DNA from 4 places in the Listeria grayi genome. Region 1 is predicted to be linked to each of the others. Evidence: predicted binding sites of a transcription regulator. Region 1 holds the regulator's gene; each other region holds the start of a gene.
What was found. Region 1 encodes Rex, which represses fermentation and respiration genes when NADH is low (regulators of the CRP and FNR family bind a similar motif). Its sites were predicted from a motif close to TTGTGAAATATTTCACAA; they were not measured.
Positions count from the first base shown of each region.

Region 2: EL241_RS00985 (L-lactate dehydrogenase) is a predicted target of Rex. The motif match lies at 3,265-3,282, and genes of this name have one in related genera.
Region 3: fucO (lactaldehyde reductase) is a predicted target of Rex. The motif match lies at 3,219-3,236, and genes of this name have one in related genera.
Region 4: EL241_RS05440 (hydroxymethylglutaryl-CoA synthase) is a predicted target of Rex. The motif match lies at 2,588-2,605, and genes of this name have one in related genera.

Region 1 covers NZ_LR134483.1:798,643-804,544, forward strand. The annotation lists gene EL241_RS03785 (isochorismatase family protein) at 1-231, shown strand, start outside; gene EL241_RS03790 (ABC-F family ATP-binding cassette domain-containing protein) at 374-2,326, opposite strand; gene EL241_RS03795 (redox-sensing transcriptional repressor Rex) at 2,645-3,286, shown strand; gene EL241_RS03800 (YdiK family protein) at 3,333-3,527, opposite strand; gene EL241_RS03805 (CPBP family intramembrane glutamic endopeptidase) at 3,531-4,214, opposite strand; gene groES (co-chaperone GroES) at 4,434-4,715, shown strand; gene groL (chaperonin GroEL) at 4,744-5,902, shown strand, end outside.
Region 2 covers NZ_LR134483.1:189,946-195,847, forward strand. The annotation lists gene EL241_RS00965 (MerR family transcriptional regulator) at 1-78, opposite strand, end outside; partial or broken gene EL241_RS00970 (SDR family NAD(P)-dependent oxidoreductase) at 166-885, shown strand; gene EL241_RS00975 (SDR family oxidoreductase) at 1,015-1,776, shown strand; gene EL241_RS00980 (MerR family transcriptional regulator) at 1,804-2,175, opposite strand; gene EL241_RS00985 (L-lactate dehydrogenase) at 2,312-3,250, opposite strand; gene EL241_RS00990 (GNAT family N-acetyltransferase) at 3,516-4,067, shown strand; gene EL241_RS00995 (50S ribosomal protein L25/general stress protein Ctc) at 4,127-4,750, shown strand; gene EL241_RS01000 (SDR family NAD(P)-dependent oxidoreductase) at 4,892-5,665, shown strand; gene pth (aminoacyl-tRNA hydrolase) at 5,850-5,902, shown strand, end outside.
Region 3 covers NZ_LR134483.1:430,180-436,081, forward strand. The annotation lists gene rhaB (rhamnulokinase) at 1-539, shown strand, start outside; gene rhaA (L-rhamnose isomerase) at 563-1,816, shown strand; gene rhaD (rhamnulose-1-phosphate aldolase) at 1,828-2,649, shown strand; gene rhaM (L-rhamnose mutarotase) at 2,662-2,976, shown strand; gene fucO (lactaldehyde reductase) at 3,251-4,402, shown strand; gene EL241_RS02075 (NAD(P)H-binding protein) at 4,573-5,418, shown strand; gene EL241_RS02080 (Rrf2 family transcriptional regulator) at 5,455-5,895, shown strand.
Region 4 covers NZ_LR134483.1:1,139,277-1,145,178, reverse strand. The annotation lists gene EL241_RS05450 (DEAD/DEAH box helicase) at 1-12, opposite strand, end outside; partial or broken gene EL241_RS13795 (hydroxymethylglutaryl-CoA reductase, degradative) at 140-1,387, opposite strand; partial or broken gene EL241_RS13790 (thiolase family protein) at 1,424-2,575, opposite strand; gene EL241_RS05440 (hydroxymethylglutaryl-CoA synthase) at 2,735-3,886, shown strand; gene EL241_RS05435 (LacI family DNA-binding transcriptional regulator) at 4,024-4,986, opposite strand; gene EL241_RS05430 (GH36-type glycosyl hydrolase domain-containing protein) at 5,052-5,902, opposite strand, start outside.

The DNA.
Region 1 (5,902 bases):
CAGTTGCGTAGACGCGGAATCGATACAATCGTGTTAGCAGGTATCGCAACAGGTCTAGGGGTGGATACAACAGCAAGAGAAGCGTTTATGCTTGGATATAATCAAGTTTTCAGTATTGATGCGATGTCCGGTTTTACTCAGGAAGAGCACGATCATGTGAAAAATTATATTTTTCCTAGAATGGGGAAAATCCGAACAACAGCAGAAATCATTGCTTCATTCGAAGGTTAAGAATCAACAAATAGATACCAGCAAATTATATGCAATGGAGCTTGACGATTGGACTAGGTTCTCATAGAAGAGCTGGGAGAACCGCCTTAAAGCGACAATAAATGGAAAAAAAGAGCGAGATAATCGCTCTTTTTTCCATTCTCTATTCCAGATGTTCACTAACTTCTTCCCATTCTTCCATCCATTTTTCTGCTGCTCGTTTCTGCTTTTCTAATTGCGTGTTGACCTCATATGCTTTTTCGTGGTCTTGATAAACAGTAGGTTCTGTAAGCAAGCTTTCCAATTCGGAAATTTGGGCTTCCGTTTTTTCCAATTCTTTTTCGATCTCTGTTAAGCGCCGCTCTAATTTCCGCCGTTGCTTCTGCTGCTCTTTATCTTGCTGATAGCTATTTTTGGCTGGACTGCTGCTAGTAGGAAGCGGGGCAGACGGGTTTTGTTTCGCTGCTTCCTCGGCATCTAAGCGGGCGATCTCCTCTGCCTCGGCTAGTTTTTGCAAGTAATAATCATAATCGCCTAAATATGTCGTCGCGCCATCAGGAGCCATTTCCAATACTTTCGAAGCGATTCGGTTGATAAAATAGCGGTCATGCGAAACGAATAAAATCGTTCCCTCAAATTGGATCAGTGCAGCTTCCAATACTTCCTTGCTATCGATATCCAGGTGGTTGGTCGGTTCATCTAAGATCAACACATTAGCACCAAGTAGCGTCAGCTTCGATAATGCCAGCCGTGCTTTCTCCCCGCCGCTTAGGCTATAGACCAGCTTGCTGCAGTCTTCCTCAGAAAATAGAAAATTGCCTAAGCATGTCCGAACAGCTTGTTCGGTCATATCGGGGAAATCGTCCCATAATTCTTGGAGCACAGTTTTATTGGAGGAAAGATTGGTTTGTTCTTGATCGTAATAGCCAATCTGAACGCCGGAACCAAATTCAAAGTCGCCGTATAATGGTGGCAACTTTTCGATCAACGTTTTTAAAAGGGTGGTTTTGCCGATACCATTGGGACCGACGATCGCCACACTGTCGGGACGTTTGACTTCAAACTGGATATGCTGAGCGATCGGTTGCTCTTTTTGATACCCAATCGCCAGATCGTATGTTGATAACACATCTTTTCCAGTAGGTTTGGAAAAATGGAAACCAAAATGTGCCGATTTCTCACTGCCTTCTGGCCGATCGATCCGGTCGAGTTTTTCTAATTGTTTTCTTCTGCTTTGCGCGCGTTTTGTCGTGGAAGCGCGGACGATATTGCGAGCAACGAAATCTTCGAGTTTCGCGATTTTCTTTTGTTGCATATCGAATTCTTTCCATTCTTTTTCGAGCTTGGCTTGTTTTTGAACCAAGAACTGGCTGTAGTTGCCGACAAAACGGTCGATTTTCGTGCGACTGATCTCATAAACTTGGTTGACGACTTTATCTAAGAAATAACGGTCATGCGAAACGATGACCAACGCGCCCTGATAATTTTGCAGATAGTTTTCCAGCCATGTCAGCGTATCGATGTCCAAATGGTTGGTCGGTTCATCGAGAATAAGGATATCTTGCTTGGAAAGCAACAATTTCGCTAGGGAAAGCCGTGTTTTTTGACCACCGCTCAGGGATTGGATCGGTTTCTCATAATCTGCTTCATAAAAGCGGAAACCATGCAGAATCGAACGGATATCGGCTTCGTATTGATAACCGCCTTGTTCTTTGAAGTTATGCTGCAGTTCATCATATTGCTTCAAAAGCGATTGGAATTGCGCTTCGTTGGAAATAATCTCCGGATCGGCGATTTTCAATTCGATCTCGCGCAGCTGTCGTTCCATTTGCTGTAACTCAGTAAAAACGGTGAGCATCTCTGCCCAGATCGTTCGTTCTGATTCTAGGGGTGTGCTTTGTGCCAAATAACCGATCTTCACCTGTTTTGGTTTGGAGATCGTCCCCCCGTCATAACTCAGTTCGCCAGCGATGATTTTTAGCAGGGTGGATTTCCCAGCACCATTGCGGCCGACTAATGCAATTCGATCATTTGTTTTTACTTCTAATTTTATATTATCTAGGATCATTTCTGCCCCGAAATATTTGCTGATTTGCTGTACTTGTAATAAAATCATGATTTCTCTCCTCTAACTTACTACTTTTAGTTTAGCTCAAAGAATTAGCAAAGGCAACGTGCGACTATCAAAATTCTTTTCACGTATTATATTTTTGTGAAAATTTGTGATTTCTTTTGTGAATTTTTATGGTAAAATGATGTCTAACGGCTTTTTGTTAGTTTTTTGAAAAATTATGAGCAAAAAGTTTGTGCATTCTTTGTGAAATGTTTATAGTATAAAAGCAAGCATGTGAAAATGAGAGCAGTTATCTGCAGATCTTTAAGAAGTGCTTCGGTTCAATTAGCAAAATTTTCAAGGAAGAAGGGAAAAGTTAAGATGGAGGAAAATACAAAAATTCCACAAGCAACAGCAAAACGCTTGCCATTATATCATCGTTATTTAAAATATCTACATGAGTCTGGTAAAGAGCGCGTATCATCTGCTGAATTAAGTGAGGCAGTGAAAGTAGATTCTGCAACCATTCGTCGTGATTTCTCCTATTTTGGAGCACTTGGAAAGAAAGGCTATGGCTATAATGTAGCGTATATCCTCGATTTCTTCAGCAAAACGCTAAGTCAAGATAAACAAACTAACGTTGCTATCATTGGAGTAGGGAACTTAGGAATGGCGCTCCTGCATTACAACTTCATGAAAAACAATAATATCAAGATCGCCGCTGCTTTTGATGTCGATGCTGATAAAGTAGGCACGATCCAACAAGATATACCAATTTATCATTTAAATGATATGGAAGAAACATTACGCGAAAACAATGTGGAGGTCGTGATTTTGACAGTACCGTCAAGCGAAGCGCAAGCCACAGTGGATAAATTGTTAGAAGCAGATGTAAAGGGGATCTTGAACTTTACACCAGCTCGTATCAGTGTACCAAAACACGTTCGTGTCCATCACATTGATCTAACGACAGAATTACAAACACTTATTTACTTCTTGGAAAATTATCCGCAAAATAAATAAGTAAATAAAAACTGCCGGAAAGCAAAATACTTTTCCGGCAGTTTTTTTATTTTTTACGATTGAATAAGGCGATGAAGATAAACCGTGCACCAGTGACAAAATCAATGGCTGCCATCGCCATGATGACATAAGCGAGAATCGTCCAGCCGCTATCATTTACCTGTTCCACAGCAAAGACCACAAATACAATGCCGAGAACGATATAAAGCAATCCCTGGAAAATCGATTTATTTGCATTCATAACTTAGGAAACACCACCTAAAGAAAATAGTAGAACGATCGCATTCATGATCATATGCGCAAAAATGGTGACAGTGATCCGCTTTGTTTTCGTATATAGGAAACAAAGAATCAAACCGATGGAAAAGTAAACCAGCAGAAATGGAAGGTCACCATGCCCAAGGGCGAAAAACAAAGAGCTGATTACCGCTGCCACATGGATATTCATCCAATTGGTGAGACCACCGAATAATACTTTCCGAAAAACGATTTCTTCAATGACCGGCGCAATAAGTGTGATAAACACAAATAAGACTGGTGCCTGTTTCGTCAAAGATGTCAGCATTTCCGTATTTGCCGAGCCAGCAGGGGTATCCATAAACAACTGCGTGATCAAACCGGCAACTACTTGTCCGGCAAAGAGCATCAGAACGCCTGATACAGCCCAAACTACGCTCATACCAACGCTTGCCTTGGTTCCTCGAAGTACTTTATCAGTTGCCGGTTGTTTGCGAAGTAGCAGCCAGATGACAAATAATGTGATCAGATTCGCCACAATATTCCAGATGACAACACTTTGGTTGAAAGCTTGCTTACCCGCTAACGTGGTGAAATGAAGAACCAGCCCGTGTACGATCGGGATACCGACAATGCCGGATAAAAAATTAATTACATAAACCACTAAAACCCAAAAATATCTTTTAGACAAAAAATCGCTTCCTTCTAGCTAAACTTAAATATTCAAGAACTATTACGTTTTATTGTACTAATTATTGGTACAACAAGCAATTATAAAAAAACGCCAAAAATTTTTTTAGTAGTTTTTGCTTGCATTCCTTACCATTTTTGACTATTATAATATTGTGTTAGCACTCAAAACGTTAGAGTGCTAAAAATAGAAACTATCACTATGAGGAGGTTATTTACATTGTTAAGACCATTAGGAGATCGTGTCGTTATTGAAGTACTTGAAGCAGAAGAAAAAACTGCAAGCGGTATCGTGTTGCCGGATTCAGCAAAGGAAAAGCCACAAGAGGGCAAAGTAATCGCAGTAGGAAATGGCAAAGTACTAGAAAACGGAACTAAACAAGAACTAGAGGTAGCAGTAAATGATCGCATTATCTTCTCTAAGTATTCTGGTACAGAAGTAACGTATGACGGCAAAGATTATTTGATTATCCGCGAGGACGATATTTTAGCAATTGTTTAATCTAAGATAAAATGGAGGGAATAATAAAATGGCAAAAGATATTAAATTCAGCGAAGACGCTCGTCGTTCCATGCTACGCGGTGTGGATCAATTAGCGAACGCAGTAAAAGTAACACTTGGACCAAAAGGTCGTAACGTTGTTTTAGGCAAAAAATTCGGTTCTCCACTTATCACAAATGATGGTGTGACGATCGCAAAAGAAATCGAATTAGAAGATGAATTTGAAAATATGGGAGCAAAATTAGTTTCTGAAGTTGCTTCCAAAACGAATGACGTAGCCGGAGACGGTACGACAACAGCAACAGTTCTTGCTCAAGCAATGATCCAAGAAGGATTGAAAAATGTAACAGCTGGTGCTAACCCTGTCGGTATCCGCCGCGGGATTGAACGAGCAGTTGCAGCAGCAATCGAAGAACTAAAAACAATCTCTAAACCGATCGAAGGGAAAGAATCGATCGCTCAAGTCGCTGCGATTTCTTCTGGAGATGAAGAAGTAGGTAAATTGATTGCAGAAGCGATGGAACGCGTTGGTAACGACGGCGTCATCACGATCGAGGAATCCAAAGGCTTTGCGACAGAATTAGATGTAGTTGAAGGAATGCAATTCGACCGCGGCTACACAAGCCCTTACATGGTAACAGATTCTGACAAAATGATCGCAGAACTAGAAAAACCATATATCTTGATCACTGATAAAAAGGTAAACAACATCCAAGAGATCCTACCATTACTAGAACAAGTGGTACAACAAAACCGTCCGTTATTGATCGTTGCGGAAGACGTGGAAGGCGAAGCACAAGCAACACTTGTGTTAAACAAACTTCGCGGTACATTCAACGTCGTAGCAGTGAAAGCACCAGGATTCGGCGATCGTCGTAAAGCAATGCTGGAAGACTTGGCGATCCTTACAGGCGGTCAAGTAATCACCGAAGACCTAGGATTAGATCTTAAAACAGCAACTATCGACCAATTGGGAACAGCTAGCAAAGTAGTCGTAACGAAAGACGACACAACCGTTGTCGAAGGCGCTGGCGAATCTGCTCAAATCGAAGCACGTGTTAACCAAATCCGTGCGCAAATGGAAGAAACAACTTCTGAATTCGACAAAGAAAAACTACAAGAACGTTTAGCAAAACTTGCTGGCGGAGTTGCAGTAGTTAAAGTCGGAGCAGCAACTGAAACAGAAT
Region 2 (5,902 bases), 610 kb from region 1:
CAATCCTTTTTCTTCATAAAAGCGCAGAGTGCCAATGCTGATGCCAGTTTTTTTAGCGGTCGTCCCGATTGTAAACAAAATCAACAGTCCTTTCTTGACCTATAGTTGCTGTAGGAGGGTATACTGCTATTGTATCACGAAAATAAAGGAAAGAAGGTAGTGGAGATGACAAAATCAGCATTGGTAACAGGCGCTAATAAGGGTATAGGACTGGAAACAGTGAGGCAGCTGGCGGGAAAAGGCTGGAAAGTGGTATTGGGAGCTCGCGATGCAGAAAAAGGCAAGCAAGCAGTGACTGAATTACAAGCGCAAGGGTTAGATGTTGCTTTTTTAGAAATCGACTTAGTAGATAAAGAAAGTGTCGAATCAGCAGTCAAAATAATAACGCAGTAATATCCCGACATTTCGCTTTTGATCAATAACGCCGGGATGCCGGGAGAATTTGCCAAAGGTTTCTCAAAGACGACAGAAGAAGGTTTAAGAAATGCTTTTGAAGTAAATTTCTTTGGGACATTTCGTCTCAATCAGCTTTTGCTGCCATTATTGAAAGGAAATGGCGCTACAATCGTTAATGTCTCAATCGACATGGCATCACTATCGTTAATGATGGATCATCAAGAACGGACAGCGGCACTCAATAGTTTTGACTACAATGCTTCCAAAACAGCCAATAACGCCATGACGGTCTCAATGGCACTGGAACTAAAAGACAGCCCGGCACAAGTATTTGCGGTCACACCCGGTTTTACTACGACGGATTTAAATAATAATGCTCCAGGCGGAATCACAAAAGAAGAAGCGGCTGGCATTATTTTAAAATATACATTAGATGGAGAAAGACATAATGGTGTGTTTTTTGATAAAAATGGCGTATTAGCCTGGTAAATAAACGCAGAGCGATGGGATTTTCTCATCGCTTTTTTATTTTACTTGTTTTTATGGGTTTATAGTTGCGTTCGCCCAACGCGAACTTGATATGCTTTAAAGGTAAACTTTGATAGGAGGAGATAGACGATGGATAAATCAACGAAGGTAACACTTATTACCGGCGCGAATCGCGGAATGGGATTTGAACTAGCGAAAGAGATCGGCGAATTCGGTCACCATATTTTGGTTGGGGCAAGAAGTAGCGAGAGCGGAAGCGAAGCAACGGAGAAATTAAAGAAATTAGGAATAAATGCCGCTTTTATACAGCTAGATGTAACAGATAAAGCTTCTATTGAGAAGGCTGCGAGGAAAATCGCACAAGACTATGGATACTTATCTGTCTTGATCAATAATGCTGGTATCGCATTGGATAACTTTGAACAACCAACTACGATGAAAACAGAAATCATGAGAAAGGATTTCGATGTCAACTTTTTCGGAGTGGTCGATACAACTCAGGCAATGCTGCCTTTGTTGAAGAAAAGCCAGCAGGCTAAAATTATCAATATGTCGAGTATTATGGGTTCCCTTGGGGCGGCGACGGATCCTGGTTCAAGAGTATATAATGCGAGTGCGGTAGGGTATCAGGCTTCTAAGGCTGCTTTAAACATGTTTACAATTAGACTGGCAAGAGAATTAGAAGGACTAGAGGATAGTAAGATTACTGTAAATGCGGTAAGCCCAGGGATGGTAGCAACTGAATTTGGCGGTGGAGATCCGGAAGCTGCTAGGAAAATGGGGGCTAAATCTGTGGAAGAAGGTGTCAAACGTTTGGTAGAGCTTGCGACAGATGAAGATAATACCACTAATATAACGTTTAGTGACACAGACGGAATCGTCCCTTGGTAAAGAAAGAGAGTTATTTCTCTTTCTTTTTTATTTAGATAGGTCTTTTTCAATGCTTTTAAGATGTTTGATCTTCTTTTGGAGATAGGCTTCCTGTTCTTTGATGGACAAGATATTTTGCTGGAGTTTTAGATCCAAATGTTCTAAAAAGGAGATTCTGTGTTGGATAATTTCACTTGTCGCAGTTTCCTCATCAAAATTAAATTCTTTGATTTCTTTGAGAGAGGCTCCTAATCTGCGTAAATGAACAATTTTATTGATTTCGAGAAGATCTTTCTCGGAATAAAAACGAATCCCGTTTTGATTGCGCGTCACAGGATTTAACAGTCCTTCTTTTTCATAATAACGCAAGGCATTTTTAGATATCCCAAATTTTTCAGCGGTTTCGGCAATTGTATACATTAGTTTCACAGCCTTTGTTTTTTAGTTAGCGTAACACGAAGCATTAGTTTTCTCAAATGATAAACGAAGATATAACTATTTCATAAAAAAACACCTTGCCGAAGTCGCAAGGTGTTTTATATTTAGATAATTGTTCTTACAGGCTCTTCAAAGCATCATCCAATACTTTTTGCAACGTCGCTGCAGAAGCATTCATTTGCTCTTGCTCTGTATCCGAGAGCTTCATCTCAACGATATGACGCACGCCTTTTCTATTAACGACTGCTGGAGCGCCAATGTAAATATCTTTCAAGCCATAATGTCCGTCTAAATATACGGAAAGTGGCAAGATCGCATTTTCGTTATTTAGGATCGCTTGAGTGATTCTAGCAAGTGCAGCGGCAATCCCATAGAAGGTCGCCCCTTTTTTATTGATGATCTCATAAGCGGCATCACGAACGCTGACAAAGATGGTGTCCATTGCCCCTTTTTCATTTTCGTTGATCCATTCGGAAATTGGCAGACCACCAACTGTTGTATGGCTCCATGCTGGGAATTCAGTGTCGCCGTGTTCGCCTAAAATGTAGCCATGGACGTTACGCGCATCTACTTTCAAATAATCAGCAATCGACATACGGAAGCGAGCTGTATCTAAGCTTGTACCTGATCCGATAACGCGTTCTTTTGGAAGACCGGAGAATTTCCAAGTTGCGTAAGTCAAGATGTCTACAGGGTTGGAAGCGATCAAGAAGATGCCGTCAAACCCGCTTGCCATTACTTCATCTACAATACCTTTCATGATACGGATATTGCGGTTTACTAAATCTAATCGTGTTTCGCCTGGTTTTTGAGCAGTACCTGCAGTAACAACGACGATATCTGCATCGCTGCAGTCGCTGTAGTTAGCAGAATAGATCTTTTTAGGACGGGAGAAAGGAACTGCGTGACTAAGATCGATTGCATCCCCAATAGTTCTGTCTTTATCTATGTCGATTATGCCGAATTCTTGGCCGATATTTAAGTTAACACATGCGAATGCGTAGCTGGAACCTACCGCTCCGTCGCCTACTAGGATAATTTTTTGATGATCTTTCATTTTAATTTCCTCCTTTGTTTAACTCTTCACTAATACAGTATACCACGTTATTTCAATTTGTGAAGACTTGAACTACGTGTTTTTTCATAATTGTTATAGTTTTTTTATGTAAGCGCTATAGTACAGTTATTCCTAATCTTTTCTCTTTTAGACAATTACCTATTTTCTCATTTATAAACGTAAATTGTGATAAAATCAATTAAAATGATTCTGAAAGGAGATTTTTAAAATATTAGATAAGACGATTCCTTATTATCCTGTCATAATGACAAAAGAAATCGACACAGCTTATCCGGATTTTTCACTTCCAGCGAATTATGAATTTGTTTCCTATCAAAAAGGGATGGAAAAAGTATGGGCATTTCTACAATGGAAAACAGGACAGTTGGAAAGCCTTGCTGCGGCAGAACAACGCTTTGAAAATGAGTATCTTCCTTCTATTAAACTAGCGGAATGTAATTGCTGGTTCGTGCGTGACTGTCTGACAAATGAAATTATCGGCACTGCAAGCCTTTGGCGGGGCGATCTCTTTGGAACAGAATTAGATAGAGTCCATTGGGTAGCTGTGCATCCTGCTCATAATGGGCGGGGGATCGGAAAAGCGTTACTGTCGAAAATATTGAAACAAGCAATAACAGAAAAAATTTATCTTACTACACAAACATGGAGTTATCCTGCGATTGCCATGTATCGCAAGTTTGGCTTTGAAGCTTATCTCGGCAGGGAACCTGTTAATTGGAAAAGCGGGGATTATTCAGCGGCAAAACAGGCTGGCTGGGAGATCATTGATGCAAAATTAGCAGATAAGGGCGTTTGAAATAAAAATAACGGGGTAAAGTAAGTGATGTACACAAATGAATGAGTGGAGTGATAAAAATGGCAATCGTATTAGACATTAAAAAAAGAAAAACAAAACCGCATTCTAATATCACAGAGGTGCGCGAAAGTGGTCGGATCCCAGCAATTGTATATGGCTATCAATCCGAAAACGTTCCTGTATCTGTTGATGAATTAGACCTACTTAAATTGGTGCGCGAGAATGGCCGTAACGCTGTTTTTACAGTCAATTTAGATGGCAAGAAAGTAAACGTATTATTACATGATTACCAAATAGATCCTTTGAAAAACAAATTAGTCCATGTCGATCTTTTAGCAGTAGACATGAAGGCAGAAGTAGAAGCGGAAGTTCGTATCGACCTTGTTGGTGAATCTACAGGTGTCAAAGAAGGCGGCGTCTTGCAACAAGTCTTACATGAAGTAACTGTTTCGGCTACTCCGGACAAACTTCCTGAAAGCGTAGAAGTAGATATCAGCGAATTAGGTATCGGCGATTCTGTTGAAGTTTCCAAAATTTCCACAAGCAAAGCTTTTGAAATCATAACAGATGGTGAAGAAGTTATTGCTACAGTAACTGCACCACGTGTTGAAGAAGAATCGACAACTGAAGAAGTTGCGGAACCGGAAGCGGCACATGGTACAAATGAAGAACCAGTAGAATAAAAAAGTATGTTCGAGAGTTGCTTGGGACGAAGGAGATAAATCTTCGTTTCAAGCAGCTTTTTTGTATGGAATTATTTTGTTTGTTTTTACCAATTAGGGTATAGAAAGGTATGTAATAATTTACAAAGAGGAGTGGTTGTAGTGGGGAAATTAACAGATAAAGTCGCAATCATTACTGGAGGTTCTGGAGGAATCGGCAAAAAAACGGCAGAGCTTTTTTTGGAGGAAGGGGCGAAAATCGTTTTGGTGGATATCTCTGGAGATGCTTTGCAAAAAGCAGCAGAAGAGTTAAATGCCAGTGATCGAGTATTTACGGTAGAAGCAGATGTAACCAAAGAAGAAGACACGAAACGTTATGTGTCAGCTACCATTGATAAATTTGGGCAGCTAGATGTTTTCTTCAATAATGCAGGAATTGAGGGGGAAATAAAGGCTCTTGTGGATCAAACGTTGGAAGACTTTGAACGAGTGATCAAGGTCAATCTTACCGGTCAGTTCTTAGGTCTTAAATATGTGCTACCTATTTTAACGAAACAAGGAAATGGAAGCGTTATCAACACAGCTTCTGTGGCCGGACTTGATGGCAGTTCCTTTTTAGCGCCATATGTGGCTTCAAAACACGGCGTCAGTGGTCTGACAAAAGTCGCCGCACTAGAAGTAGCGGACAAAGGTGTTCGGGTCAACTCCGTCCATCCATCACCAGTCAATACCCGGATGATGCGATCGATCGAAAAGAATCTCAATCCAGACGATGCGGAAAAAGCAAAAGAAGAATTTACAAAAGATATTCCAGTCGGAAGATATGCAGAAGCCAGCGATGTCGCGAAACTTGTCTTATTCCTAGCCTCGGACGATAGCAAATTTATCACTGGTGCGCAATATCGGGTAGATGGCGGTATGGGGGCTACACAATAAAATTAAAAATAAAGATCCCAAGAGTGCGCTTCTTGGGATCTTTATCTTTCGAGTTATATCTGCAGTGATCGAAATGCAGTGAACTTTCCTCTAGGCTGAAAGCATGGTATAATCAAAAAAACTATGTATTTAAAGAAACCATTTCAATCTTGAAGTGGTTTAGTTCATTGAGGAGACTTAATTAATGAAAATGATCGTTGGGCTGGGCAATCCCGGCATGAAATATGAACGGACACG
Region 3 (5,902 bases), 370 kb from region 1:
AAGAGATCGCCCGGCTTTCGGACTACAAGTACAGCTACCAAGAAATGGCAGAAGAAGCTGCTGAATCACCATTTTTCAAACAAGTCATCGACGTGAACGATCCGCGTTTCAATAATCCCACGGATATGATTGCTGAGATCCAAGCTTATTGCCGAGAAACGAATCAGACCGTTCCAGAAACAATCGGAGAACTCACAAATTGTGTATATGGAAGTTTGGCGATCCTCTATGCCCAAGAACTGAAAAAAATGGAAAAAATAACGGATAAGAAAGTGAATAAGATCCATATTGTAGGCGGAGGGAGCAATGCAGCGGTGCTAAATCAGCTGACTGCTAATTTAACCGGGCTCCCGGTATATGCCGGCCCGGGGGAAGCAACTGCGATCGGCAATATCATCGTGCAGATGATCACTAGAAATGAGCTGCAAAATGTTGCTGAAGCACGAAATTTAATTCGCAATTCATTTGCGATCAAGCTTTTTGAACCAGAAGAAATGCAGGAATTAGCCGCATTAAAAAAACGAAAATCAGTGATATGAGACCTAAGAAGGAGGAACTGAAAATGAGTGAAGTAGAAAAAAGATATCAAGATGCAAAGGCACGCTATGCGGAGATCGGCGTAGATACAGACAAGGCACTCCAAAAATTAAAGAATGTAAAAATTTCCGTACATTGCTGGCAGGGAGACGATGTTAAAGGGTTCCTGAACCCGGACGGAGAGCTTACCGGCGGAATCATGGCAACAGGTAATTATCCCGGCGCCGCGCACTCGCCAAAGCAGCTGCGGGCAGATTTGGATAAAGCATTTTCCTTGATACCAGGCAAGCACAAACTCAATCTGCACGCGATGTATGTCGATACAGATGAAAAGGTCGATCTTGATACGATCGAACCGAAACATTTTGCGCCATGGGTAGAGTGGGCAAAGGAAAACGGTATCGGCCTTGATTTCAATCCGACATTTTTCTCACATCCGATGTTTAAAGATAATTTTACGCTCGCTTCACCAGATAAAGAGGTACGTGACTTTTGGATCGAGCACGGCAAACGTTCGCGCAAGATTGCGGAGTACTTCGGTAAAGAACTAGGACAAGTAAGTATCAATAACTTCTGGGTTCCGGACGGTATCAAAGACAACCCGATCGATCGCTTAACGCCACGTAAGCGGTTAATGGAAGCGCTAGATGAGATTTTTGCAGAGAAATTAGACGAAAAATACACGCAGGAAGCAGTCGAAAGTAAACTTTTCGGTCTAGGTGCCGAAGCTTATACCGTCGGATCGCATGAATTTTATATGGGTTACGGCATCACGCGCGATAAACTGATCTGTATGGATGCCGGACATTTCCATCCAACAGAAGTCATTTCCAATAAACTTTCTTCGTTAGCCCTATTTAGCAAAGGCGTTATGCTGCATGTCAGCAGACCGGTCCGCTGGGATAGCGACCATGTCGTATTGATGGAAGATGAACTAATTGAGATCGGTCGGGAGATCGTACGTAATGACTTGCTTGCAACGACGAATATCGGCCTAGATTTCTTCGATGCGACTATCAATCGGATCGCGGCTTGGGTAGTGGGCACACGCAATACGCAGAAATCCCTTCTCAAAGCCTTGCTTGAACCAACGGCAGAGCTGAAAAAATTGGAGCTCGATAACGCATTTACCGATCGAATGGTCATTACAGAAGAACTCAAAGATTTCCCTTACGGTGATGTTTGGAATTACTTCTGTGAACAAAATGACGTACCAGTCGGTCTTGACTGGTTAAAAGAAGTAAAAGAATATGAAGAAACAATACTTTCGAAACGATAGGAGCTAGGAAAATGGAAATAAATATCGAACAGGCACCTTTTATCAGAGAAATAGTCGAAACGACTTCTAATTTATACCGGTTAGGCTGGGATGAACGAAATGGCGGCAATATCACTTATCTTCTAAACGAAGAAGAATTGACACCTTACTTGGATATAACGGAAGCGAAGCGCAATATTCCGATGGAGTTTGACGGTTCTGCACTGAGCGGCAAATACTTCCTAGCAACAGGCTCTGGCAAATACTTCAAAAATGTGGCGTCTGCACCGAGCCAAAACTTAGGTATCATTCGCGTTGCCAAAGACGGTAAGAGTATTGACGTGTTATGGGGACTTGAAAATGGCAGCTTGCCGACAAGTGAATTGCCTGCCCACTTTATGAGTCATATCGCCCGCCTTTCTGTCAATCCGAATAATCGGATCGTGATGCACTGCCACGCAACGCATTTGCTGGCGATGACGTTCACACACCCATTAGAAGAACGCGCGCTTACAAGGACCTTATGGCAAATGTGTACAGAATGTCTCGTTGTTTTCCCAGAAGGAGTCGGTATTGTTCCTTGGCTAGTACCGGGAACAAATGCGATTGGCGAAGCGACAGCAGAAAAAATGAAAACCAATCGATTAGTTGTCTGGCCGCACCATGGCATTTATGGATCTGGTGAAAATATGGATGAAACATTTGGTCTGATTGAAACTGCCGAAAAAGCAGCACAAGTCTACACGATCGTTCAAGCGCAAGGCGAAATCAAGCAAACTATCACGGATGAACAGCTGCGTCAGTTGGGAGAACGTTTTGAAGTCACCCCTCGAGCAGGCTATTTAGAGGGATAAGGAGGAAACCGCATGGAACGAATTGCTGAGATCATGTATTTATATCCAGGCAATCAACAGGATTATAAAAAGCGCCATGACGAATTGTGGCCGGAGATGAAGGCTGCTCTTAAGCAGCATGGTGCATCTAATTATTCTATTTTTCTCGATAAAGAAACAGATACACTGTTCGCCTATTTGGAAGTTCCAGACAAAGCAGCCTATAAAAAAATCGCAGAAACCGAAATCTGCCGAAAATGGTGGGCCTATATGGCGCCTATCATGAAGTCGAACCCCGATAATAGTCCGATTTCAAAAGAATTGCAATCTGTATTCTTTCTTGATTAAGAGAGAAGAAGGGATCGCTGCCTAAGGGCAGCACTCTCAGCTTGGCGAAAAACGATCATCTTCGTCGTTAAAGCCTGCGTTCCGATGCTCACGTACACGAGTACGCTCCGCTTCGGTACTCGACTTTGCCTAAAATCAAATCATTTTTCGCCAAGCTGGAAACAGCCCGAAAATGATTGAAATGGTGTTTTTCTTCAGTCTGGGAGCCGCTGCCTAAGGGCAGCACTCTTTCTTATTCTTTTATGTGAATCCACTAACAAAGGAGAAGGTCATAATGGTAAACCGAATGATTTTAAACGAAACAGCTTATTTCGGCAAAGGCGCGATTCAACAAATCGCTGCCGAAGTGAAAAAAAGAAGTTTTCAAAAAGGGCTCGTGGTAACAGATAAAGGATTGGTCGCCGCTGGCCTTGTTGAAAAAGTTACAACGATTCTTGATAAAGCGGAATTAGCTTACGAGATCTATGATAAGATACTGCCAAATCCAACATTAGAGGTAGTGAAACAAGGAGTAGAAGTGCTCAGTACTTCTGGCGCCGATTATATTCTTGCAATCGGTGGTGGCTCGCCAATTGACACTGCCAAAGCACTCGGCATTATTCATACTAATCCGGAATATGCGGATATCGTTAGTCTGGAAGGTGAAGTTAAAACGCAACATCCTAGTCTGCCGATTTTGGCTGTACCAACTACTTCCGGAACGGCTGCTGAAGTAACGATCAATTATGTGATCACAGATGAAAAGCGCAACCGCAAGTTTGTCTGCGTCGACCCGCATGATATCCCGGTATGTGCATTTATCGACAGTGAAATGATGCTTGGGATGCCGAGAGCACTTTGTGCCGCTACCGGAATGGATGCTTTGACTCATGCCATTGAAGGTTATATTACCAAAGGAGCTTGGGAGCTGACCGATACCTTACATCTTAAAGCAATCGAAATTATTTCAAAGGCGCTGCCACATTCAGTAGAAGGGGATCTTCAAGCACGAGAAGAAATGGCGTTGGGACAATATATGGCAGGAATGGGATTTTCTAATGTAGGCCTCGGGCTAGTTCACGGCATGGCGCACCCGCTCAGCGCTTGGTACAACGTCCCTCATGGAGTTGCCTGTGCCTCACTTTTACCGATTGTTATGGATTATAATAAAGCGTATACCGGTGAAAAATATCGGGATATTGCAGCAGCAATGGGAATAAAAGACAGTAGAACAGCACCGATTGAAGAAATTAGAGATAAGACCGTTCAAGCAGTTCAAGCACTTGGAGAAAAAGTAGGCATTCCGCAAACCATCTCAGAGTTGGGCGCGAAAAGCGAAGATATCGAAGCAATCGCAAACGATGCACTCCAAGATGTTTGTACAGGGGGGAATCCACGTCCAACGAACCTTGAAGAGATAACTGCTTTATATCAAGCTATGTTGTAAGTAATAGTATGAAAGCGTCCAAAAGACCGTATGAAATCGTACGGTCTTTTCGCGTTAGAAAAGCAACTGTCATGTGATGATCAAGGCATGAAACAAAGTATTTGCTTTTTGGTCAACCTGTTACTATAATAATAACAAGATGAAAATCAAACAAAGAAGGAGTCTTTATTATGAAATATGGTATTACAGCAGCAACAGGGAAATTTGGCAGAGCAGCCATTCAAGCATTAAGTCAATTAGTACCAGCGAGTGACATCGTTGCTTTAGCGAGAAATACTGAAAAAGCAAAAGCAGTTGTTCCGGAAGGTGTAGAAGTTCGTGCCGGGGATTATACGAAACCGGAAGAATTAACAAAATCATTGGCTGGCATTGATCGTCTTTTATTTATTTCTTCTGTCCCAGGTGGCCCGGTAACACGTGAGGAGCAGCATTTAAATGTAGTTGAATCGGCAAAAGAAGCGGGCGTCAGCTATATTGCGTATACAAGTTTTCCTCATCTGGAAGAAGCAACCGCTTTGCTAGCAATCGATCATCGTACCACGGAAGCAGCAATTTTAAAGGCAGGAATCGCACATTCTTTCCTACGAAATAACTGGTATTTAGAAAACGAACTTTCTAACTTAAAAAATGCAGTAGCAGGAAAACCTTTTGTGTATTCTGCTGGTGAAGGCCGAACTGGTTGGGCATTAGAGCGTGAGTACGCAGAAGCTGCTGCTAAAGTACTAGTTCTTGAAGCGCAAAAAGAAGTTTATGAATTTTCCGGGAATGGCCTTACGCATCAAGAACTAGCTGCCAATATTTCAGGAGATTTTGAGGTTGTTTCTCTGGATGACGCTGCCTATAAAAAAGGATTGGAAGACAGCGGCTTAGATGCAGAAACAGCTAACTTCGTAACGCTGATACAAGGCTGGATCCGCCAAGGGGAATTAGATGGGAATGATGCTGAGCTTAAAGCAGTTCTAGGACACGATCTAGTTCCGATCGATAAGGCGATCAAAGAAGTCACAGAAAAATAAACGCAAACAGACGATCAGAAATGAGGCACGGAATTTATGAAGTATTCGCATAAACTAAGTGATGGCATTCATATTCTTGCGTATATGTGTATCTGTAAAGATAGCGATCTCTCAAGCAAGGCAATAGCAGCCAGCATTGAATCCAATCCAAGTCTAGTCCGCCGAATGATGGCGCAATTAGTGAAGGCAGGCTTAATAGAGAGCAGGCCGGGCGCGGTGGCTCCAGTTTTGACAAAACCTGCGGAAGAAATCAGTCTGCTAGAGATCTATCAAGCGATTGAACAAGACCATCGCATCTTGCATGTTGATAAAAATACGAATCCACGTTGCATTGTGGGCGGGAATATCCAGCACACACTTAATGGTATTTATGACCAATTACAGGCCAATGTGGAGCAGGAAATGCGTGAAGTGACTTTACAAACTGTCGTTGATGATATTATGGCGCAGCATCTTCAAAAAAAAGATAATGTTTGATAGACAG
Region 4 (5,902 bases), 340 kb from region 1:
TTCATTCAGCATGCTTTTATCTCCTTTATTTCATTCTTATTTCATCATATCATGTCTACTAAAAAAAAGCATCGCCATGAAAGGCGGAGTTTATTAAAATAAGCATGTTTCCTAAGAAAATAGGAAACATGCTTTCCGATCAAAGTTCTACTTTTTGTGAGCGGATCTCAGCCAAAATGGTTTGTGCGTTTGCTTGATTCATTCGACTACCTTGAAGTTTTTCCACCAGGATCTCCACTTCTTTCCCCGTAGCTCCAACAGAAAGCGCTAAAGAGCGAGCTTGAAGGGACATATGACCTTGCTGGATACCTTCTGAAACAAGCGCCCTCAAAGCGGCTAGATTCTGCGCCAGACCAACTGCGGCTGTCACTTCTGCAAGTTCCTTCGCTTCCGTGATGCCCATGATCTCAAAAGCAGCTTTTGCTTTCGGTAAGACCTCGATCGCGCCGCCGACACTTCCAAGCGCCAGTGGCAGACTGATTTCGCCATGTAACGCACCTTCCGCCACTTGCCACTGGCTTAGGCCTCGGTAGTGCTGGTCTCTTGAAGCATAAGCGTGTGCCGCAGCTGCGACCGCTCTGGTATCATTACCGCTTGCTAACACCACTGCTTCGATGCCGTTCATGATTCCTTTATTATGGGTCGCCGCTCGGTAAGGATCTAGCTGAGCAAATTTAGAGGCTGCTGCCACTTTTTCAGCAATACGTTTTCCATCCCCCTTTTTGCTTAACGCTTCATAAGGGATGCGGCAGCTTGCAGTAACGATCGATTCTGTCGCATAATTGCTGAGGATACTGAAAAGGATCTCTTCTGTGAGTATTTCCCGCAGAAAGCCTGCTACGCCTTCTAAAATCGTATTGATGATATTCGCACCCATGGCATCTTTCGTATCCACGATCAAATCGATGGATAGAAAGGTTGGATCATCATCAAAAGTACGGACTACTATTTCTTTTAAACCACCGCCACGCTTGACGATCGACGGATGACTTTGCGCTGCAGCACGAAAGATTGCTGCTTTTTCGGCAGTGATCGTATGCTCGATTGTGGCAGGTTCTTTTACATTCATCAACACGATTTGGCCGCGTAAGAAGCCGTCTTTCAGTTCGCTTTGAAAACCGCCTAAATGGTTTGCCATTTTTGCTCCGTTATTACATGCGGCAATGACGGATGGCTCCTCTGTTGCTAGCGGAATAGTATAACTTTTATCGTTGACACGCAGATTCAACGCGACCCCAAGCGGGATTTCCATCTCACTGATTTGATTTTCGATCAAATTGTCGGCAATATCCTCCGGCAATGTCATTTCTGCTAATACGTGTTTCGTTGCCGGAGAAATGACTGCTTGTTCCTGCAGCCTAGCTAGACGGTCTTCTCTAGCTAATTGGTAGAACTTTTTTACAGGTTGGTCCTCCTGTGGGACTTCTATTAATATCGCTAAGCCCAATCCGCCACCAATACAAAGGGAGGCGATCCCATATCTACCGTGTGTTCGTTTCAGCTGATGTGCCAATGTCGTGACGATCCTTGCACCTGTGGCTCCAAGTGGATGACCGAGTGCAATGCCGCTGCCGCCGATGTTGATTTTTTCATCAGGAATACTTAATTCTTTTTGAACTACGACTGAAGAAGCTGCAAAAGCTTCATTGATTTCAAATAAATCGATCTCTTCCATCGAAATTTGGTTACGATCAATCAGTTTGTTGATTGCAGAAACCGGTGCGATACCCATGATACTTGGATCGATTCCGATCTCGGTAATATCATGTACGATAGCTAAATATGGGATTTGATTTGTTTCAGCAAATTCCTTAGAAGCGATAATCACGGCAGAAGCACCGTCATTGATCGTTGAAGCATTGCCGGCTGTTACAGTTCCGTCTTCTTTAAAGATCGTACGCAATAGGCTTAATTTTTCCAGCGTCGTTTCTTGGCGGACACCTTCATCTTGTGTAATGACCTCGTCGCCGATTTCAAGGGGCAGGATCTCTGCTGCAAATATACCTTGTTCCTGCGCCTTGGCTGCTTTCATTTGTGAGCCATATGCAAACGCATCTTGAGCTTCGCGACTGACGCCATATTGCTCAGCTACATTTTCAGCAGTCAGCCCCATTATTTTCCCACTAAAAGCATCCGTCAAGCCGTCGAACGTCATCGTTGGCACCGGTTTGCTAAGCGTGTCTTCTTCTTTATTATAATAAGTGATCGAAGGCGCATTTGTCATACTTTCAATGCCACCTGCAACAATAACCTCTGCTTCTCCTAGCAATATCTGCTGGCGAGCCATACTGATTGCTTTGAGCCCCGATCCACATACTTGATTGATAGTTGATGCTGGTATTTCCGCACTTAATCCGCTGTTCAAAGCGATTTGCCTTGCGGGATTTTGACCATTCCCTGCTTGCAAGACATTTCCAAAGATCACTTGCTCTACATGGTCTTTCACTTGGTCATTTTTTTCGAATAATGCTTTTGTAACGGCAGTTCCTAATTCAACCGCTGTCATTTTGCTTAATTGGCCTCGGTACTTACCTATCGGTGTTCTCAAGGCATCGATAATCACGATATCTTTCACCACGCCACCTCCATTTAAAATATATCACATCTCTTCTATAAAAACACCTCGCGAAGCCCAATAAAAGTTATTTTGTGGAACTTTGCGAGCTTACTTTTTTAAAATCTTGTATTCTATGGTAAAGTTATAAAAGTATACTATATATAAAGGAGAATGACAATGAACGTTGGTATAGATAAAATGAGCTTTTTTGTCCCACCTTACTTTGTGGATATGACTGACTTAGCAGTAGCAAGAGATGTTGACCCAAATAAATTCCTTATCGGGATCGGCCAAGATCAAATGGCAGTGAATCCGAAAACACAAGATATCGTGACATTTGCCACGAATGCTGCCAAGAACATTTTGTCAGCGGAAGACCTAGACAAGATTGATATGGTCATTGTCGGAACTGAGTCAGGCATCGACGAATCCAAGGCCTCTGCTGTTGTGCTACACCGCTTATTAGGCATTCAAAAATTCGCCCGCTCCTTTGAGATCAAGGAAGCATGTTATGGTGGTACTGCTGCCCTGCAATTTGCGATCAACCATATTCGTAATCATCCAGAAAGCAAAGTTCTAGTGGTTGCTTCCGATATCGCAAAATATGGACTTGCCTCTGGTGGAGAACCGACGCAAGGGGCTGGTGCCGTCGCGATGTTGGTCTCTACTGATCCTAAAATCATTGCTTTTAATGATGACTGCCTGGCACTGACGCAAGATATTTATGATTTTTGGCGTCCAGTCGGACATGACTATCCAATGGTCGACGGTCCGTTATCTACAGAAACTTATATCCAGTCTTTCCAAACTGTTTGGCAAGAATATACCAAGCGTTCTCAGCATGCGCTTGCTGATTTCGCGGCACTCAGCTTTCATATTCCTTATACAAAAATGGGCAAGAAAGCCTTACTTGCTATTTTAGAAGGTGAAAGTGAAGAAGCACAAAACCGGATTTTAGCCAAATACGAAAAAAGTATTGCTTATAGCCGCAAAGCCGGTAATCTTTATACTGGCTCTCTGTATCTTGGCTTGATTTCGCTGCTTGAGAATGCAGAAGATCTTAAAGCTGGCGATTTGATTGGTCTGTTTAGCTATGGCTCCGGAGCAGTGGCAGAGTTTTTCAGCGGTCGCTTGGTAGAAGATTATCAGGAGCAACTGTTAAAAACAAAGCATGCCGAGCAGCTTGCGCATCGCAAACAATTGACGATCGAAGAATACGAAATCATGTTTTCTGACCGTCTGGATGTAGATAAAGACGCGGAATACGAGGATACGCTCGCTTATAGTATTTCGTCAGTTCGAAATACGGTTCGGGAGTATCGAAGCTAGGAATTGATTTAAAATAGAGACGGAGCTCCGTCTCTATTTTTTTTGCATTAGTCGCCAAATGCAGGATATAATCGAAAACTATCAGCGTTAAAGCAAAGACCAACCAGCTAACATGCCTGGTTGGTCTTTGCTTTAGGTCACTTCGATACCGAAGGACTTGTGATTAGTGTCGTATAAATAATCTCATTCGTTGCTTCTTTTCCTTCCAGCAATTTTACCAGCTGTTCTGCTGCCAAGGCTCCCCACTTATACTTCGAATATTCGATCGTCGAAAGTCGAGGGTTTAAGTATTCGCTGATTGGCGTATTATCGAATCCCACGATGCGGATATCTTCACCGATTTTTAGATTGGTTTGTTGGAAGTGGCGGTACATGCCGATCGCCATATTGTCATTGAGTGCAAAGACGGAAACGGGTTTTTCCCATTCTTTTTCGATTTTTTTAGCAGCAAGCTCACCACTTGCCTCGCTGAAATCCCCTTCAATGATATGCACTTCTTTATCACCGAAACGGGCTAACTCATCTTTTGCCGTCTGCAATCGGATCATTGCATCGTACGAATCATCTGGACCTGTCACGATATAAAAATCGCCGGAAAAATTGGTTGATAGATAATCGATCGCCAGTGTTGATCCAGCTCGGTTATCCAATAATACCTGACCGATATTCTCATGAGTGATCTCACGGTCCAAAACTACTAATTTATGTCCGCGATCGGCATAATTCAAAATCTCTTCGGTCGGGAAAGTGGCATCTAGGATAATCGCACCATCGATCATTTTTTCGGGTAGAAAGCGATGACTCTTTTTACCGCTACAGGCAATCAGTTCATAACCATGCTTATAAAGCGAATTTGTAAGTCCATCTAATAATTCACTGTAAAAGACGCCGCCATACGAAGTCAGGTAAACGCCGATGATTTTCGTTTCTCTCGTTTTCAGCGTTCTTGCCGCCATATTCGGGATATAATTTAAATCGTTTGCGATCGCCATGATTTTCGCTCTGGTCTTTTCCGTAACTTTCGAACTATTGTTAAGTGCATAGGAGACCGTAGAAATAGAAACGCCAGCCTTCTTTGCAATATCTTTGATCCCTACCACATTAATCGCTCCTTTGTGTTTTATTTCATTATACATGAATTACAGCTATTTAACGACTTGTTTCCTTAAAAATAAATCGTCAGCTGCGCATTGTTCGGCAGTTGATTTTTATCGATTGAAAGCGCTCCCTCACGGTAAGGATTTGCTTCTTGTTCAAAGACGGCTGTTTCACCATTTATTTCGATCGACCGCTTTTCTGCTGCTATAAATTGGATATCGAAGCGTTTGCCAGCCAACTGGATATGGGCTTCCAAACCATCTAGTTCATTCGGCAGTACTGGGTCGAATAACAATTGCGTTTGTGTTTGCCGTATCCCAAGAACGGAGCTGATCAATTGATTCAAATAAATGCCTGGTCCGCTGGAATAAATTCGCCAGCCTCCTTGTACCGGTATCCCGCCTTTTTTCACCAAATCATATTTTTCTTGCGCTTCATAACGGTTTATAAAGGCGGCATCTGAACTGCTGAAATAGGTATTTGCTTGGCGCGCGGCCGCATTGGGAACGGCTTCGCTGATATTGATCGGATTGATTTTTTCCAGCATTTCCCATGCTTCGGTATTCCCCACTTTTGCCAATGCTTCTACATAACGAATGTGTGCATGGACATATTGTAAACCGATCTCTCTGCCAAAATTCGCTGCTTGTTCAGCACGTTTGAAATGTCTGCTCACTCCGCCCGTATAATTTGCCGGCCGATCCATCAATCGAACGCCATCTGGATAGAATAAATGCTCTCGAATAATATCGAAATTCGCTGCCGCTTGTTTGGCATCGACCAATTCGGAGATCACACTTTGCGTCATCGGGATCAAACGATAATGGCTGTTTGTTTCCTTGTCATTTGGATGGATCATGTAACGAACTTCTTGTGGATCTTCTAAATTTAAAAAGCCAGGGATAATATCCGTTTCCC